3 regions of the Streptomyces sp. NPDC091377 genome follow, and region 3 is predicted to be linked to each of the others. Evidence: riboswitches for the same ligand, from Rfam matches in the RefSeq annotation. Region 3 holds a riboswitch; each other region holds the start of a gene.
What was found. Region 3 has a riboswitch for cyclic di-AMP ahead of ACIQNG_RS19015 (M23 family metallopeptidase). Riboswitches for the same ligand answer to the same signal wherever they lie in the genome.

Region 1 (5,854 bases), on a different contig from region 3:
AGTCGGAGAGTGTGCCCCGCTCCTCCTCACCGCGCTCCTGCTCGAACTCCATGGCGACGGCCGCGAGTTCCTGGAGGTTCTCGATCCGGGTCTCGTCCTGCGGGTCGGTGGACGCCTGCAACTCGGCCAGGTAGCCGGTGCGTTCCAGCACGGCCTCCAGGACGGTGGCCGGTCCGGCGCCGGACTCCACGACGGTCCGCAGATCCTCCATCAGCGTGTTGAACCGCTTGACCGCGTTGGTGGACCGGGCGGCCATGCCGTACGCCTCGTCCACCCGCTTGAGCGCCTGCGGGAAACTGATCTTCTCGCGCTGGGAGAGCGCGTCGATCATCGCCTCCGCGCGGTCGCCGATGCCCCGCTTGGGGACATTGAGGATACGGCGCAGCGGCACCGAGTCCTCGGGGTTGGCGAGCACCCGCAGATAGGCCAGGACGTCCCTGACCTCCTTGCGCTCGTAGAAGCGGACACCGCCGACGACCTTGTACGGCAGGCCGACGCGGATGAAGATCTCCTCGAAGACACGGGACTGGGCGTTCGTCCGGTAGAAGACGGCGACGTCGCCCGCCTTGGCCTCGCCCGCGTCGGTGAGACGGTCTATCTCCTCGGCGACGAACTGCGCCTCGTCGTGCTCGGTGTCGGCGACATAGCCGGTGATGCGCGCGCCCGCGCCCGCGTTGGTCCACAGGTTCTTGGGGCGGCGGGACTCGTTGCGCTCGATGACCGCGTTGGCGGCGGTGAGGATCGTCTGGGTGGAGCGGTAGTTCTGCTCCAGCAGGATCGTCGTCGCGTTCGGGTAGTCCTCCTCGAACTGGAGGATGTTGCGGATCGTCGCGCCGCGGAAGGCGTAGATCGACTGGTCGGCGTCGCCCACCACGCACAGCTCGGCGGGGGGCAGGTCGTCCTCGCCGGGCGGGGTGGACTCGTCGTGCTCACCGGTGCCGACCAGTTCGCGGACCAGCGCGTACTGGGCGTGGTTGGTGTCCTGGTACTCGTCCACCAGGACGTGGCGGAAGCGGCGGCGGTAGTGCTCGGCGACATCGGGGAACGCGCGCAGCAGGTTGACCGTGGTCATGATCAGGTCGTCGAAGTCGAGCGCGTTCGCCTCACGCAGCCGCGACTGGTACAGCGCGTACGCCTGGGCCAGGGTCTTCTCAAAACCGTCCGTGGCCTGGGCGGCGAAGTCCTCCTCGTCGATCAGCTCGTTCTTCAGATTGCTGATCTTGGCGCTGAAGGACTTGGGCGGATAGCGCTTGGGGTCGAGATCCAGGTCACGGCAGACCAGGGCCATCAGCCGCTTGGAGTCGGCCGCGTCGTAGATCGAGAACGAGGACGTGAACCCGAGCCGCTTGGACTCCCGCCGCAGGATCCGTACGCAGGCGCTGTGGAACGTCATCACCCACATCGCGTTCGCGCGCGGGCCGACGAGCTGCTCCACGCGCTCCTTCATCTCGCCCGCGGCCTTGTTGGTGAAGGTGATCGCGAGGATCTGGCCGGGGTGGACGCTCCGCTCGGCGAGCAGATAGGCGATGCGGTGGGTGAGCACCCGGGTCTTGCCGGAGCCGGCACCGGCCACGATGAGCAGGGGGGTGCCGGAGTGGGCCACCGCCGCGCGCTGGTTCTCGTTCAGCCCCTCCAGGAGGGCCGCCGGGTCGAGGGCGGGGCGCGGGGCTCCGTCGCGGTAGTACCCGTCCCGGGGCGGGGGCGTGTCGAACTTTCCGCCGAACAGATCGTCCGGAACCGGCTCCGGTACGTGTTCGTCCTCGGGCGGAGGCGGAGGTTCCTCCTCATGCCCACGGGGGGCCTGGAGGTTCGCCAGGAAGCTGTCGTCAAAGAGGCTGCTCATCGCTCTCCGAGTCTAGGCCGCCCCACTGACAACCCGGGCCGCCTCCCGAAGATCCCGCGCGGAAGGGCGCACTCGGGCCACTCGGGGCGCTGGGGCCACTGGGGCCGCTGGGGCCGCTGGGGGCTCCGGGGCCGCCAGGGCCGCTGGTGGCGCTGGGGCCGCCGGGGCCGCTGGTGGCGCTGGGGCCGCTGGTGGCGCTGGGGCCGCTCGGGCAGGCGCGGGCAGTCGCGGGCCACTCGGAACGCCCCGCACACACCAGCCCAGCCCAGCCCGTCACCGTCCGTGACACCCCGTACCCCTCACCGAAAGGTCACGAAAATGTATCGGGCATATCACCCACCAACCTTCACAGGTGCCACACGAGTTGGCTAGCGTGCCGGGCAGGCCGACCGGCCCCCTCCGGCGAACCCCGCCGGGCCGTCCGGCCACCGCCGAGTCCGGCGCGCCCTCGTGGGCGACCGGAGCCGGGGACCCACCGAACCTCCGGGGTGAATCGGTCCGCACCTCCCGCGCGGAGGGGACCGTAGGGCAACCCTTCCGAACCGTCCGCCCGAACCCGACAGCTCACCCGGTAGGCGGCCCATGGAAGGAGTCGCCTCCTTGGCGTCGCACCGCAAGTCGTCCCCCTCGGCCCCGCGCGTGGCCGGTGTACGGACCCCCGTCCTGGCCACCGCCGCCCTCACCTCCGTCGCCCTGCTCTCCCAGACCGCCACCGCCGCCCCCACGGACGACAAGCCGAGCCTGGAGGAGATCGAGAAGAAGGTCGACGACCTCTACCGGCAGGCCGAGTCGGCGACGGAGAAGTACAACGCGGCCAAGGAGAAGACCGCCAAGCAGCGCACCCGCGTCGACACCCTGCTGGACGACGTCGCCCGGCGCATGCAGAAGCTGAACGACGCCCGCGAGGAACTGGGTTCGCACGCCGCCGCCCAGTACCGCACCGGGGCCGCCGCCCCCGACACCGCGACCTTCCTGCTCGCGGACACCCCGCAGGACTACTTCGACCGGACCCAGCTCATGGGCCGGCTCACCGAGCGCCAGAAGAGCGCGGTGGACGACTACTTCACCCAGCAGTCCGCGACCATGGAGAAGCGCCGGGAGGCGAGCGAGAGCCTGGCGTCGCTCACCGAGACGCAGGGCGATCTCAGGACGGCCAAGGCGACGGTCCGGACGAAACTCTCCGACGCGCGCGAACTGCTGTCGCGGCTCACCGCCGAGGAGAAGGCCCGCCTCGCGGAGATCGAGAGGAAGAAGCAGGAGGAGGCCGAGCGCAAGGCCGCGGAACTGGCCCGGCAGCAGGCGGAGGAAGAACGCCGCCAAGAGGAGCGCCGCCAGGAAGAGCGGCGCCAGGAGGAGCGGAGCGACACGGACCCGCCGTCGGGATCGACCGGCGGCGGCCCGGCCCCCGTCCCCGACACCCAGACCCCCGCCCCCGCCCCTGCTCCCGATGCCTCGTACGCCGCCAAGGCGGAGAAGGCGATCGGGTTCGCCCGCGCGCAGACGGGCAAGCCGTACGTCTGGGGCGCCACCGGCCCCGGCTCCTACGACTGCTCCGGCCTCACCCAGGCCGCCTGGAAGGCCGCCGACGTGGACCTCCCACGCACCACCTACGACCAGGTCGACGCCGGCACCACGGTCCCCGTCTCCGCCGCCCGCCCCGGCGACCTGGTGTTCTTCTACGACGACCTCACCCACGTCGGCCTCTACATCGGCAACGGCAAGATGATCCACGCCCCGAAGCCGGGGGCGTACGTACGGGAGGAGTCGATCTTCTACGACGGCGAGTCCTCGATCCACAGCGTGGTACGCCCGGCGTAGGAACCGTACGCCCGGCGTAGAAACCACACGGGACCGCCGCAGACGGTCAGCGCCATGGCAGCGACGGCGTCGCGCGCCCGCGTGGAATTGCGGGGGCGCCCGTGCGCGCCCCCGCCCTCCCCGCCTCCGCGCTCCCTACCATCGGCCCATGTCCGGCACCCCCACCCCTTCCCCGCGCGCCTGGTGGGCGCGGCGTCCGCCCGCGGCCGGGGCCGCCGTGATGGCGACCGGCATCGTGTCGATCGGGCTGCGTCTGACCGGGTACGAGGTGCTGTCCAGGATCCTGCTGGTGGTGGCCGGGGTCCTGTGGATCGCGCTGGCGGCGGACTTCGCCGCGCGGCTGCTGCGGGACCGCCCGGGGTGGCTGCGGGACGCCGGGACGCCCGCCGCGCTCACCGCCGTCGCCGCGACCGGCGTACTCGGTACCCGGCTCTCCCTGCTCGGCTGGCAGCACCTCGCCGAGGCCCTGCTGGCGCTGGCCGCGCTGCTGTGGCCGGTACTGATCGTGCAGGCCGCGGCGCAGTGGCGGGCGGACATGCCGGGCTCGGTGTTCCTGGGCTGTGTGGCCACCGAGGGCCTCGCGGTGCTGGGTGCCACGCTCGCGGCGGCGGAGGGGTCCGCCTGGCTCGCGCACGCCGCGATGGTGATGTTCTGGCTCGGGCTCGTCCTCTACGCCTTCGCCCTGACCCGTTTCGACTACCGCCAGGTGTGGCGGGGGCCGGGCGACCACTGGATGGCGGGCGGTGGGCTCGCGATCTCGGCACTGGCCGGGTCCCAGCTGGTCCTGGCCGACAGCCCGTCCCTCTACCTCTGGAACTCCGACGGCCAGGGCGTCCTGCGCGACACCACCACCGCCGTGCTCACACTCGCCCTGGCCTGGTACGCCGTACTCCTCGTCGCGGAGCTGGTCCGCCCCCGGCCGCGTTACGACGTGCGGCGCTGGGCGACCGTGTTCCCCATGGGCATGACGGCCGCGGCGATGCTCCCGGCCGGCTCCGCGCTGGACGTCTCCTGGCTGAGGGGGTGGCCGTCCGAGGTGCTGGTGTGGGTGTCCGTGGCGGCCTGGCTCGCGGTCGGCGCCGGTGCGGTGCTCAGCGCGCGACGGACACCCTCACCCGACGGCACGCGGTGACCCACCACCCCGATCCGATCCGATCCGCTCGGACCAGTCCAGGCCACACCGGACAAGGCCCGGATCAGGTCCGGATCAGGTCCGGATCAGGTCCGGATCAGGTCCGGATCAGGCCCGGATCAGGCCCGGATCAGGCCCGGATCAGGCCCGGATCAGGCCCGGATCAGGCCCGGATCAGGCCCGGATCAGACCCAGAGGACCGCGATGAAGATGTTCGCCGTGGTCAGCAGCCCGACCAGACCGAACAAGCCCTTGTCGACCTTCTCGTCGTCCCGCTTGACGTAGACGAGGCCGAGGATCACGACCAGCAGCGCCAGCTTCACGCCGATCTTGATGTTGTCGACCGTCTGATCGTCGGCCTGGTTGAGGCCGACCAGGATGACGCCGGTGACCAGCATGGTCAGCGCGCCGTGCAGCATCGCGGGAACGAATCGGGCCGTGCCCTGGCCCATCGCCTTCATCTGGGTGAGAAACCCACCGAGCAGCGAGGCGATGCCGATGATGTGCAGGCCGACGAAGAGATGGATGAGTACGTCCATGGAGGCGGAGCCTAGCCAGCGCCCCACGCCCGACCGGACCCCGGGCACCCGCTCCCCGCCCAGACCCCGGGCTTATACTCACCGGCCGCCCCAGGCCCCACGGTTCTCTATAACACCGCCTGTCCCCTCCGCACCCCCGTTCCCCGACTTCGGTCATCACCCCCCGTGAAGACATCACCCCCAGCCCCACCGCACGGTCACATACGGTCACCCTCGATCCCTCGCCGCCACTTCCGTACATCCCGTTACCGAGCCGTCACCCTGCGTTCTAGCGTCCTCTCCCAGACGCCCGGCGGACCGGCACCCGGAACGCCGGACGCCGATCCCCTCGTACGAAAGGACGTGTCGTCCAGGTGGCAGCGCACCGCAAGCCCCGACATCTCTCCGCCGGCGGAGGCAGGGCCCGCAAGGCGGCCACGCTCGCCCTCGCCGGTGTCGCGACCGCCACGGTGTTCGACGGATCCGGGCACGCCGCACCCGATCCGACGCCCGCGCAGGTCAAGGCCGAGGTCGACACGCTGT
Region 2 (5,854 bases), on a different contig from region 3:
CGTACTCCAGGAAGGAACCCTGCATCTCGTCGACGACGTCGATGTCGAGGATGCGCTCCTCGTACGAGTCGTCCGGCGGCGGGGTCTTCGTACTGCGGCGGGCCATCGCTGCCTGGCTCCTCTTTTCTGGTCGCTCGCCCGGGGGTGGGGGAGCCGGTGTCGGCAGGACGCCGGGCGCGGCACGCCCGCTCGTCCTGCCGACACCGGCCCGCCCCCGCGGCTCACTCTTGCTGAAGCGTGGACGTGCTGAAGCGTGGAACGGGATCTGACGCGGACCATTGTGGACCGCGGCACTGACAACGCGGGCCGCACACCCGGATCGCGCTCCGGATCGGCGGTTCCGCTCAGAGCTGACAGCCACCGCTGCGCCCCGCGTCCGCCCGCGCCGACCTGCGGCACGGCTGCCCGCAGGCTACGCGATGCGCCGCCGGTATCCGCTGTCGGCGTACGGCGTCCGGGAACTTCGCCGGTGCCGCGCACACTTGCATACAGTGGCAGGACCGGCACGAAGACCGCGGTTCGAACGACCGCGTCCGCGATCGAAGGGACGTACATGCCCATGGGTCACACGGCCACAGCCGAGGCAGGCTCCGGCGGCCTGACAGCGACCGAGCACCGCCTGGCCAACGGTCTGCGCGTGGTGCTCTCCGAGGACCATCTGACCCCGGTCGCCGCGGTGTGCCTCTGGTACGACGTCGGCTCGCGCCACGAGGTCAAGGGGCGCACCGGCCTGGCTCACCTTTTCGAGCACCTGATGTTCCAGGGCTCCGCCCAGGTCAAGGGGAACGGGCATTTCGAGCTGGTGCAGGGGGCCGGCGGCTCACTCAACGGCACCACCAGCTTCGAGCGCACCAACTACTTCGAGACCATGCCCACCCACCAGCTGGAGCTGGCGCTCTGGCTGGAGGCCGACCGGATGGGCTCGCTGCTGACCGCCCTGGACGAGGAGTCCATGGAGAACCAGCGGGACGTCGTCAAGAACGAGCGCCGCCAGCGCTACGACAACGTTCCCTACGGCACCGCTTTCGAGAAGCTCACCGCCCTCGCCTACCCGGAGGGCCACCCCTACCACCACACGCCGATCGGCTCCATGGCCGACCTGGACGCGGCGACCCTGGACGACGCGCGCGCGTTCTTCCGGACGTACTACGCGCCCAACAACGCGGTGCTGTCCGTGGTCGGTGACATCGATCCCGAGCAGACGCTCGCCTGGATCGAGAAGTACTTCGGCTCCATCCCCGGGCACGACGGCAAGGCCGCCCCGCGGGACGGGGCGCTGCCGCAGATCATCGGCGAGCAGCTCCGCGAGGTCATCGAGGAGGAGGTCCCCGCGCGCGCCCTGATGGCCGCCTACCGCCTCCCCGAGGACGGCACGCGCGCGTGTGACGCGGTCGACCTGGCGCTGACCGTCCTGGGCGGCGGCGAGTCGTCCCGGCTGTACAACCGTCTCGTACGCCGTGACCGTACGGCCGTGGCGGCGGGCTTCGGTCTGCTGCGGCTGGCCGGGGCGCCCTCCCTGGGCTGGCTGGACGTGAAGACGTCCGGGGACGTCGAGGTGCCCGTCATCGAGGCCGCCATCGACGAGGAGCTGGCCCGCTTCGCCGCGGAGGGCCCCACGGCCGAGGAGATGGAGCGCGCCCAGGCCCAGCTGGAACGCGAGTGGCTGGACCGGCTCGGCACGGTCGCGGGCCGCGCCGACGAACTGTGCCGTTACGCGGTCCTGTTCGGCGACCCGCAGCTCGCCCTGACCGCCGTGCAGCGCGTCCTGGAGGTGACCGCCGAGGACGTCCAGAAGGTCGCCAAGGAGCGGCTGCGGCCCGACAACCGCGCGGTGCTCGTCTACGAGCCCACCGCCCCGGAGGCGGACCAGACCGACGGCGCGGAAGCCGCCGCCAGCGACGACACCGAGGAGGCGGCCCAGTGAGCGCGCCGGCCCAGATGGAGTTCCACCCCCAGCCGCAGGCCGGTGACGCCCGCCCCTGGGCTTTCCCCGCGCCCGCGCGCGGAGCGCTCGGCAACGGTCTTACGGTGCTGCGCTGTCACCGCCCCGGCCAGCAGGTCGTCGCCGTCGAGGTGCTGCTGGACGCCCCGCTGGACGCCGAGCCGGCCGGTCTGGACGGGGTGGCCACGATCATGGCCCGCGCGTTCTCCGAGGGCACCGACAAGCACTCCGCCGAGGAGTTCGCCGCCGAGCTGGAGCGCTGCGGCGCCACCCTGGACGCGCACGCCGACCACCCCGGCGTACGCCTCAGCCTGGAAGTCCCGGCCTCCCGGCTGGCGAAGGCCCTCGCGCTGCTCGCCGACGCCCTGCGCGCGCCCGCGTTCGCGGACAGCGAGGTCGAGCGGCTGGTGCGCAACCGCCTGGACGAGATCCCGCACGAGCTGGCCAACCCCTCGCGCCGGGCGGCCAAGGAGCTGTCCAAGGAGCTGTTCCCGCCCACCTCGCGCATGTCCCGCCCGCGCCAGGGCACCGAGGACACGGTTTCCGGCATCGACTCCGCCGCCGTACGCGCCTTCTACGAGAAGCATGTGCGTCCCGCGACCGGCACCGTCGTGGTCGTCGGCGATCTGACCGGTGTCGACCTCGACACGCTGCTCGGGGACACGCTGGGCGCCTGGACGGGCTCCTCTGCCGCGCCGCGCCCGGTGCCGTCGGTCGGCGCCGACGACACCGGCCGGATCGTCATCGTGGACCGGCCCGGGGCCGTGCAGACCCAGCTGCTCATCGGCCGCGTCGGATCCGACCGGCACGACCGTGTCTGGCCCGCCCAAGTGCTCGGCACGTACTGCCTGGGCGGCACGCTCACCTCGCGCCTGGACCGGGTCCTGCGCGAGGAGAAGGGCTACACGTACGGGATCCGGGCGTTCGGGCAGGTCCTGCGGTCCGCTCCCGACGGCACGGGCGTCTCCATGCTCGCCATCAGCGGCTCGGTCGACACGCCGAACACCGGACCGGCCCTGGACGACCTGTGGACGGTGCTGCGCACGCTCGCGGCGGAGGGCCTGACCGACGCCGAGCGGGACGTCGCCGTGCAGAACCTGGTGGGTGTGGCGCCGCTCAAGTACGAGACCGCAGCGGCGGTCGCGGGCACGCTGGCGGACCAGGTCGAGCAGCACCTGCCCGACGACTTCCAGGCGACGCTCTATCAGCAGCTCGCGGCCACCGGCACGGTGGAGGCCACGGCGGCCGTGGTCAACGCCTTCCCCGTGGACCGTCTGGTGACGATCCTCGTGGGTGACGCCGCTCAGATCAAGGAGCCCGTCGAGGCTCTCGGGATCGGTCAAGTCACCGTCGTGGCCGCCGAGTAGGCGACCGGGCGGGCCGCCCGGCAGGGCGGTCGCTCGGACGGCGGCCGACATGCCGTACGCGCGTGCGAGGGCCCCGGGTGGCGGGAGACGCCACCCGGGGCCCTCGCGTCGTACTCCGAAGCGTCCTGAGGCGCCCAGAGGCGTTCTGAGGCGTCCAGAGACGAGCCCGAGAGGAGCCCGAGAGGAACCTGGCACGTGCCTGAGAGGAGCCCGGGAACGAGCCCGGGAACGAGCCCGGGACGAGCATGAGTCGGGCGCGAGTCGAACCCGAGTCGAACGCGAACCGGGCCCGAAGCGGCCCGCGAGGTGTCCGAATTGGGGGAGAGGTTGCCTGTCTGCACTGTGGCGTACGCAACAAAAACGCGGATCTGTTTGGGGTTCGAATGATCGCCGCCTTAGCGTCATCCCGGCTGTTCGTCATGCAGCGCGCCGCATCCGCGGCACCGGACAGCCATCGCCGAGTCCCTGAGGCGCGAGCCAAAGGGGAGCCGGGGACCCATCGCAGTCCCTGGGGTGAATCGGACGCCCGCGCGTGAGCGAGGGGGTCCGTAGGAGACCTTCCTGCTCCGAACCCGTCAGCTAACCCGGTAGGCGAGAGGGAAGGAAAGGACCAGCCACTTCATGGCGTTCACTCGCGCCACCGGGAAGCACCGGCGACCCACCCGTCTGCAGAGCACCACCGCCCGCGCGGCCGGGGTCGCGGCCCTCACCACCACCGGGGTCGTCGGCACCTTCGCCGCCCCGGCACTGGCCGCGGGACAGCCCGCCCAGCAGCCCGGTCTGTCGCCCGTCATCAGCATCGACGACTCGGTCGCCGAGCAGATCGACGCCCAGGCGTCGGCCCAGATGGAAGCCGCCCGGGTGAAAGCCGAGGCCGAGGCCCGCAAGAAGGCCCAGGCCGAGGCCAAGAAGCGGGCCGTGGAGCAGGCCGAGAGGGAGCGCGAGGCCGAGGAGCGCGCCGCCCGCGAGGCCGAGCGCGAGCGCCTGAACCGTTTCGTCTCCCCGGTCGGCGGCTCGTACGTGTCGACCAGCTACCAGGCCAACAGCGGCCTGTGGTCCTCCGGCAGCCACACCGGCATCGACTTCCACGCCTCCGTGGGCACCGTCATCCAGTCCGTCGGCTCCGGCACCGTGGTCGAGGCCGGCTGGGGCAACGCGTACGGCAATCAAGTCGTGATCAAGATGAATGACGGCACGTACACCCAGTACGCGCACCTCTCCTCGATCAGCGTGTCGGCCGGGCAGGTCGTCGAGCCGGGCCAGCAGATCGGCCTGGCCGGTGACACCGGCAACGTCACCGGGGCGCACCTGCACTTCGAGGCCCGCAGCACCTCCGAGTACGGCTCCGACATCGACCCGCTGTCCTACCTCCGCGCGCGCGGCGTCTCCCTCTGACGGCCTCGGCCCTCTGACGGCGTGGCGTTCTGACGTTCCACCTCTTCGCGCGCCTGCACGGTGTGACAAAAGCCCCGGCTCCCCGAGCCGGGGCTTTTGCCGTTTCGGACAGCCGCCCTGTCCAAAAAATATCCCCGGAATCCGGCCCGCCATCGGAAATTCCGGCTCATTGCAATAGAGTCACTGTCCACACGTCGATCGTGGGAGTTTTCGCGGTGATTAAGGCGGAGGTCGGTCATGCGTATTCCGGCGCACTCGGTGTGCACGGCGATCCGGGACGACATCATCGCCGGTGTCTACGAACGCGGCGCCCGGCTCACCGAGGAAGTCCTCGCCCGCCGCTACGGCGTCTCCCGCGTCCCCGTCCGTGAGGCCCTGCGCACCCTGGAGGCCGAGGGCTTCGTCGTCACCCGGCGCCACGCGGGCGCGTGCGTGGCGGAACCCACCGAGCAGGAGGCCGCCGACCTGCTGGAGATGCGGGCGCTCCTGGAGCCCCTCGCCGCCGCGCGGGCCGCACAGCGGCGTACGGAGGCCCATCTGAAGGTGCTGCGCGGCTTGGTCCGGCTCGGCCAGGAACGGACCCGCAGGGGCAGCAGTGACGATCTGCGCTCCCTGGGGAGCTGGTTCCACGAGACCCTGGCCCAGTCGTCCGGCAGCCCCTCCCTGGTCGCGATGCTCACCCAGCTCCGGCACAAGATCGCCTGGATGTACGCCGTGGAGGTGCCGGCCGCGCCCCACGAGTCCTGGGCCGAGCACGGCGCCATCGTGGACGCCGTCACGCGCGGGGACGCCGAACGCGCGCGGGCCCTCACCGCGCTGCACGCCGAGCGCACCACGTCCGCCCACCGCCTCCGCTTCCCCGGCGGCAGCCAGGACCGTGTGAGGACTTCGCAACCTCCCGTAAACATGACGGGCCAGCGGCTTTAACAAAAGCGCCGTATACAAAGAAGAGGGAATTCGAGGGCGGCTATTTCGGTTGCCCTTTTCCGGCGTGCCGTGACCTTGCTTATGCGCGGCGCGGACTTTATGACGCGAGCCGTGGATCGGTAGGGGCGGGAAACCCGGCCGACGCGTGCCGGGTGAATACACAACAAAGCCGCGTCGCCGGCTGGGGCGACGCGGCTTCGGCGTCCGCTGCCGCCGCCCGTCG
Region 3 (5,854 bases):
TCGACCGGCGCCCCGGGCGGGGCGTGGCCGTGCGCACGCGCGCGGGGGACATCGTGCGCGGCAAGGTCCTCGTGAACTGCGCCGGGCTGCACTGCGACCGGATCGCCCGGCTGGCCGGGGACGAGCCGGACATGCGGATCGTCCCGTTCCGCGGCGAGTACTACGAGCTGGCCCGGCCCGGACTGGTCAACGGCCTGGTGTATCCCGTGCCCGACCCCGCCTTCCCCTTCCTCGGCGTCCATCTGACCCGCGGTGTCGACGGCGGCGTCCACGTCGGGCCCAACGCCGTACCGGCCCTCGCCCGCGAGGGGTACCGCTGGGGGGTCGTACGGCCCCGCGAGATCGCCACCACCCTGAGCTGGCCCGGCACATGGCACATGGCCCGGCGGCACTGGCGGTACGGCGCCGGTGAGCTGCGCCGCTCGGTGTCCCGGCGGGCGTTCACGGCGGCGGTGCGGCGGCTGCTGCCCGTCGTACGGGAGGACGACCTGGTGCGCGCCCCGGCCGGGGTCCGCGCCCAGGCCGTACTGCGGGACGGGACCCTCGTCGACGACTTCCTGATCAAGGAAGGGCCCCGGGCCGTCCATGTCCTCAACGCTCCCTCCCCGGCCGCCACGGCGTCCCTGCCGATCGGGAGAGAGGTGGCCCGCCGGGCGCTCACCGCGCTGGGGGAAGCCGGCCGCTGACCGACGTAAAATCGAACCCACTGTGTCTGACTCTCCCCGTACCCCCGACGCTCCCCGCAGCCGTCAGCGGTCGGCCCTCGGTTTCCCGGGCGACCCTGACACCTCTGCGGCCCCCGCCACCCCGGATGACTCCGGAGTCTCCGGTGCTTCCCATGTCTCCGGTGTCTCCGGTGTCTCCGGTGTCTCCGGCGCTTCCGGTGTCTCCGGCGCTTCCGGTGTTCCCGGTGTGCCCGGTGTTCCCGTGGGGCGGCCCGGGCGGGCCAAGGGGGAGCCGAGGTTCCCGGACGGGCCGCGGGCCGACCCCGCCGGATCGCACTTCGAGCGGCGGATCCGCAGCTTCCAGCCCCGGCGGAGCCGGGTGACGACCGGGCAGGCGGAAGCGCTCCAGCGGCTGTGGCCGCGGTGGGGCCTGGACATCGACGGACAGCGGGTGATCGACCTCGGTGAGCTGTTCGGCAACGGCAACCCCGTGGTGCTGGAGATCGGCTTCGGGATGGGCGAGGCCACCGCGCGGATGGCCGCCGCCGAGCCGCGGACCAATCTGCTCGCCGTGGATGTGCACACCCCCGGCCAGGGCAATCTGCTCCATCTCGCCGAACGGGCCGGACTGTCCAACCTCCGGGTCGGCAACGGCGACGCCATCATCCTGCTCCGCGAGATGCTCGCCCCCGACTCCCTCGACGGACTGCGCGTCTACTTCCCCGACCCCTGGCCCAAGAAGCGCCACCACAAGCGGCGGCTGATCCAGCCGGAGTTCCTCACCCTCGCCGCGAGCCGGCTGCGGCCGGGCGCGCTGCTGCACTGCGCCACCGACTGGGAGCCCTACGCCGAGCAGATGCTGGAGGTGCTCACCGCGCACCCCGGCTTCGAGAACACCCAGGCCGACGGCGGTTTCTCGCCACGACCCGAGTTCCGCCCGCTGACCCGTTTCGAGGGCCAGGGACTTGAGAAGGGTCACCTCGTGAACGATGTGCTCTTCCGGCGCGTACCAGGAACGTTCCCAGTCCTCGGAGAGACCTCCTAGCTGTCGTGAGGGTCGATGTCGTGGCCACCAGTCCCCCCTGCTCGACCTACCCGGTCCATCCCGGCGCTCCCCGGCCCGACACGTCGGCGCGGACCGGACGGTGGTACCGGTGGCGGCGGTGGGGGCAGCGGTACGCACAGGCCCGTCCGACGGCCGGGCTCCGGCTCCGGCAGGGCGCGGTGGCCGTCCTGCTCGCCCTGTCCGGCCTGGTCATCCTCGCGCTGGTCCGCCAGGAGACCGGCACCGAGGGCTTCCTGGTCGGCCTCGGCCTCGCCGTGCTGCCGGTGCCGCTGCTGATCGCCGCGTTCCGCTGGCTGGACCGGGTCGAGCCGGGGCCCTGGCGGCATCTGCTGTTCGCCTTCGCCTGGGGCGCCTGCGCGGCGGCGCTGATCGCGATCGTGACCAACAGCTTCGCGACCCGCTGGATCGCCACCGCGACCGCCGACCCGTCGCGCGCGGACACCCTCGGCGCGACCGTGATAGCGCCGGTCGTGGAGGAGTCCGCGAAGGCCGCCGCGCTGCTGCTGCTCTTCCTGTTCCGCAGACGGCACTTCACCGGCCTCGTGGACGGCGTGGTGATCGCCGGGGTCACCGCGACCGGCTTCGCCTTCACCGAGAACATCCTCTACCTCGGCACCGCCTTCGGCTCCGACCAGTCCGGCGGCGACAGCGGGGGCGTCGCCTCCGTCACGGTCGCCACCTTCTTCGTCCGTGTGATCATGTCGCCGTTCGCGCACCCCCTGTTCACCGTGCTGACCGGCATCGGCTTCGGTGTCGCGGCGGCCACCGGACCGGGCCGACCCCTGCGCAAGGCCCTGCTGCCGCTGGCCGGGCTGCTGCTGGCGATGGGGGTGCACGCCTTCTGGAACGGCTCGGCCGGCTTCGGCGACCACGGCTTCCTCGCGGTCTACGCCGGGTTCATGGTGCCCGTGTTCGGGCTGCTGACCTGGCTGGTGATCTGGGCCCGGCAGCACGAGCTGCGGGTGGTGCGGGAGGAACTGCCCGCGTATGTCGCCACGGGCTGGTTCTCCCCCGCCGAACCGTTCGCGCTGGGCTCGATGCGGGCCCGCCGACTGGCCCGGCGGGACGCGGGCCGGCACCTGGGCCGACCGGCCGCCCGCGCGGTGGCCGCGTACGAGTCGTACGCCACCTCCCTCGCGGTGCTACGGCGCCGGGGCAGCCGCGGCCGGGCGGGCGCCGACTTCGTCCGGCGCGAACGGGAGTTGCTGGACGCGCTGTGGCAGCGCCGCGAGACCGCCCGCCCCGCCCTCGAACAGGCGGCCCGCACCATCGCCCCACCGCCCCCGGTCCCCGCCCCGCCCTGGCAGCCGTGGCCACCCTGGCAGCCCTGGCAGCCCTGGCAGCCGTACGGCGCGGGCGCCTGGCCCCCGCACCCGCACCCGCACCCGCACCCGCACCCGCACCCGCACCACCCTCACGGCGGCCCCGCACCGAACCCGTCGCATCCGTCGCATCCGCCACATCTGCTATATCCGTCGCATCCGTCGCATCCGCTACATCCCCGGCCCACGACAGACCGGCAGCCCTGACGCCGGGGGGTTGTCGTCAGGGCTGCCGGGGTTCGGGGGGCCAGAGGCTCAGCAGGTGTCCAGGGATCGGGGCATCAGCGGAGGCTCTGGGAGCGGAGGCTCACGGCATCAGGGGTTGAGGCCCTTGCCGCGCAGCCAGGACAGCGGGTCGAGGGCGCCGCCGGAACCGGTGTGGACCTCCATGTGGAGGTGGGCTCCGGTGACATTGCCGGTGGCGCCGACGCGGCCGATGACCTCGCCGGTGGTGACCTTCTGGCCGACGCTGACACTGATCGAGGACTGGTGGGCGTACCAGATCTCGGTGCCGTCCTCCAGGGTGAGCACGGTCTTGTAGCCGTACGAACCGTCCCAGCCGGCCTGGGTGATGGTGCCGGTGTGCACGGCCTTGAGCAGCGTGCCGGTGGGGGCGGCGAAGTCGAGACCGGTGTGGTAGCCGGAGGACCACAGCGAACCGGCCTGGCCGTAGGTCGAGGTGAGGGTGTACGAGGAGGTCGGCAGCGCGAACTGCTTGGCCAGCTTGGCCAGTCGCTCGGCCTCGGCCTTCTTGCGGGCCTCCGCCTCGGCCTTCTTCTCGGCCTTCTTCTTCTCGGCGGCGGCCTGGGCCTTGGCCTCCTTCTCCGCCTCGGCCGCCTTGTCGGCGGCGGCCTTCTCGGCGGCGGCCTGGGCGTCCTTGGCGGCCTGCTCCTCGATCTGCTGCTGCTGGTTCTCGGCCTGCGCCATGATCCGGGCGCGCAGCGCCTCCCCGGCGTCGGCGGAAGCCTGCCCGGAGTCGGGCGTGGCCGTGCCGAGGCCGCTGAGCGGGGCGGCGTCGGTCGGGTCGACGGGCTCCGGTTCGGTGTCGTCGGAGCCGAAGGAGACCGAGCCCAGGTCGGGCATGGACAGGGAGACCGGCGGCTTGCCGGTCTGGGCGGTCGCCATGCCACCGGCGCCGACGGCGGCTATGACACCCACGCCGAGCACGGTGGAACTGCGGGCGAGACCGCCGCGCTGCTTGGCGACCCGGTGCCGGCCGCGGACCGGGCGAACGGTCTCCGCGGTCGGGTTCCATTCCTCCCACGGGCCCTCGTCGGTGCGGGGGCCGCCGTAGACGACGGTGCCGGTGTCGTCGGTGCGCTGGGCGGGGACGAACGAGGCCACAGGAGCAGGCCGGTTGGACGCCACGTAGGCGTACTCCTTTCCTTCCCTCTCGCCTACCGGGTTAGCTGACGGGTTCGGAGCAGGAAGGTCTCCTACGCGCGTAAACCGACCATGCGTGCATGGCGGACGACGCCCGATTCACCCCAAGTTGGTGGTTCCCCGGTTCCCTCGCGGGATTCGGCGCTCGCGCGCGGAGCCGACTCTGGTGACGGCTGGTACGACCGCGCTGCGTTATCGGACGTTAATAGAACCCAGGGGTGATTTCCAAGCGGTTCCTCTTGATCCTTCCCGCTCTTACGCCGGACGTAAGGGTCATGAGCGGTTGAAATCGGGCTACTTGACCCCCAGATTTGACGGTCCCGCTACACATCAAAATGGCGATGGTAACGCAGATGTTATGCGGAGGGGGGTCATTCGCTTACCCGCTGTGACGAAGCCGGGAGCCCCTCGGACGCGTCGGCCGGCCGACGCACCGCGAGCAGCGCCATGTCGTCCGTCATCCCGCCCCCGGTGTGCTGCCGCACCTCCTCCGCCAGCGCGGTCAGCAGGGCGTCCGGCCCGGTGAAGGTCCGCCCCAGGAGCCGCATCTCCGGCTCGAAGAAGACGCCGTGTCCGTCGCGCGCCTCCGACAGCCCGTCGGTGAACAGCAGCAGCGTGGCCCCGCCCGGGAACTCCGCCTCCTGCGCCCGGTCCGGCCAGCTGCCCAGCTCCCCCATCCCGAGCGGCAGCGCGGGTTCGACGGACGACAGGGTCCGCACCGTGCCGTCCGCGTGCAGCAGCAGCGGCTCCGGATGCCCCCGGTTCACCACCCGTACGACGCCGCTCCCGTGCGGGATCTCGGCCAGCACGGCGGTGGTGAACCCCTCGAACGCGTCGAGCCCGTCCCGCCGGGTGCCCTCGCGCGCCAGCGCCCGCTCCAGCCGCTCCGCCACCGCCTCCAGCGTCGCCTCCTGCTCCGCGGCCTCCCGGAACCCGCCGATCACCACGGCGACGGCCCCGATCGCACCCATGCCCTTGCCCCGCACGTCCCCGACCACCAGCCGCACCCCGTGCGGAGTGTCCTGTACGGCGTACAGGTCGCCGCCGACGAACGCGCCCGCCTGCGCCGCCTCGTAGCGGGCCGCGATCTCGAAACCGCCGATCCGCTCGTCCGGCTCGGGCAGCACCGCGCGCTGGGCCGCCTCGGCGATCTCCCGGGCCGTGGCGAGCCGCTCGTCGCTGCGGCGGGCGACCATGTTGATCAGCAGGGCGAGTCCGGCGACCGTCACGACCGTGATGGTCTCGGTGAGGGCCTCCGCGCCGTAGTACGAGTCGAGCAGGAGATGCACCAGGAGGACGACCGCCACGGCCACGCATCCGGTGACCAAGGTGTAGCGCCGCCCGAAGAGCGGGGCCGCGACCAGCGGAGCGGCCGTGAAGAACGGCACGGCGGTGAACTGGTTGGGCATGAGCAGCTC

Region 1: it holds a riboswitch for cyclic di-AMP, as region 3 does, so the genes downstream of both, ACIQNG_RS01815 (NlpC/P60 family protein) here and ACIQNG_RS19015 (M23 family metallopeptidase) in region 3, are expected to answer to the same signal.
Region 2: it holds a riboswitch for cyclic di-AMP, as region 3 does, so the genes downstream of both, ACIQNG_RS34540 (M23 family metallopeptidase) here and ACIQNG_RS19015 (M23 family metallopeptidase) in region 3, are expected to answer to the same signal.

The regions. Positions count from the first base shown of each region.
Region 1 is NZ_JBIVUE010000001.1:377,601-383,454, reverse strand. Features, by position in the region: gene pcrA (DNA helicase PcrA) at 1-1,843, opposite strand, end outside; cyclic di-AMP (ydaO/yuaA leader) riboswitch at 2,263-2,437, shown strand; gene ACIQNG_RS01815 (NlpC/P60 family protein) at 2,444-3,661, shown strand; gene ACIQNG_RS01810 (tellurite resistance/C4-dicarboxylate transporter family protein) at 3,810-4,793, shown strand; gene ACIQNG_RS01805 (hypothetical protein) at 4,979-5,332, opposite strand; gene ACIQNG_RS01800 (NlpC/P60 family protein) at 5,686-5,854, shown strand, end outside.
Region 2 is NZ_JBIVUE010000024.1:59,965-65,818, reverse strand. Features, by position in the region: gene ACIQNG_RS34555 (DNA topoisomerase (ATP-hydrolyzing) subunit A) at 1-106, opposite strand, end outside; gene ACIQNG_RS34550 (M16 family metallopeptidase) at 554-1,924, shown strand; gene ACIQNG_RS34545 (M16 family metallopeptidase) at 1,939-3,309, shown strand; cyclic di-AMP (ydaO/yuaA leader) riboswitch at 3,755-3,918, shown strand; gene ACIQNG_RS34540 (M23 family metallopeptidase) at 3,931-4,704, shown strand; gene ACIQNG_RS34535 (GntR family transcriptional regulator) at 4,942-5,631, shown strand.
Region 3 is NZ_JBIVUE010000008.1:19,902-25,755, forward strand. Features, by position in the region: gene lhgO (L-2-hydroxyglutarate oxidase) at 1-686, shown strand, start outside; gene trmB (tRNA (guanosine(46)-N7)-methyltransferase TrmB) at 913-1,710, shown strand; gene ACIQNG_RS19010 (PrsW family intramembrane metalloprotease) at 1,731-3,260, shown strand; gene ACIQNG_RS19015 (M23 family metallopeptidase) at 3,369-4,421, opposite strand; cyclic di-AMP (ydaO/yuaA leader) riboswitch at 4,433-4,590, opposite strand; gene ACIQNG_RS19020 (PP2C family protein-serine/threonine phosphatase) at 4,808-5,854, opposite strand, start outside.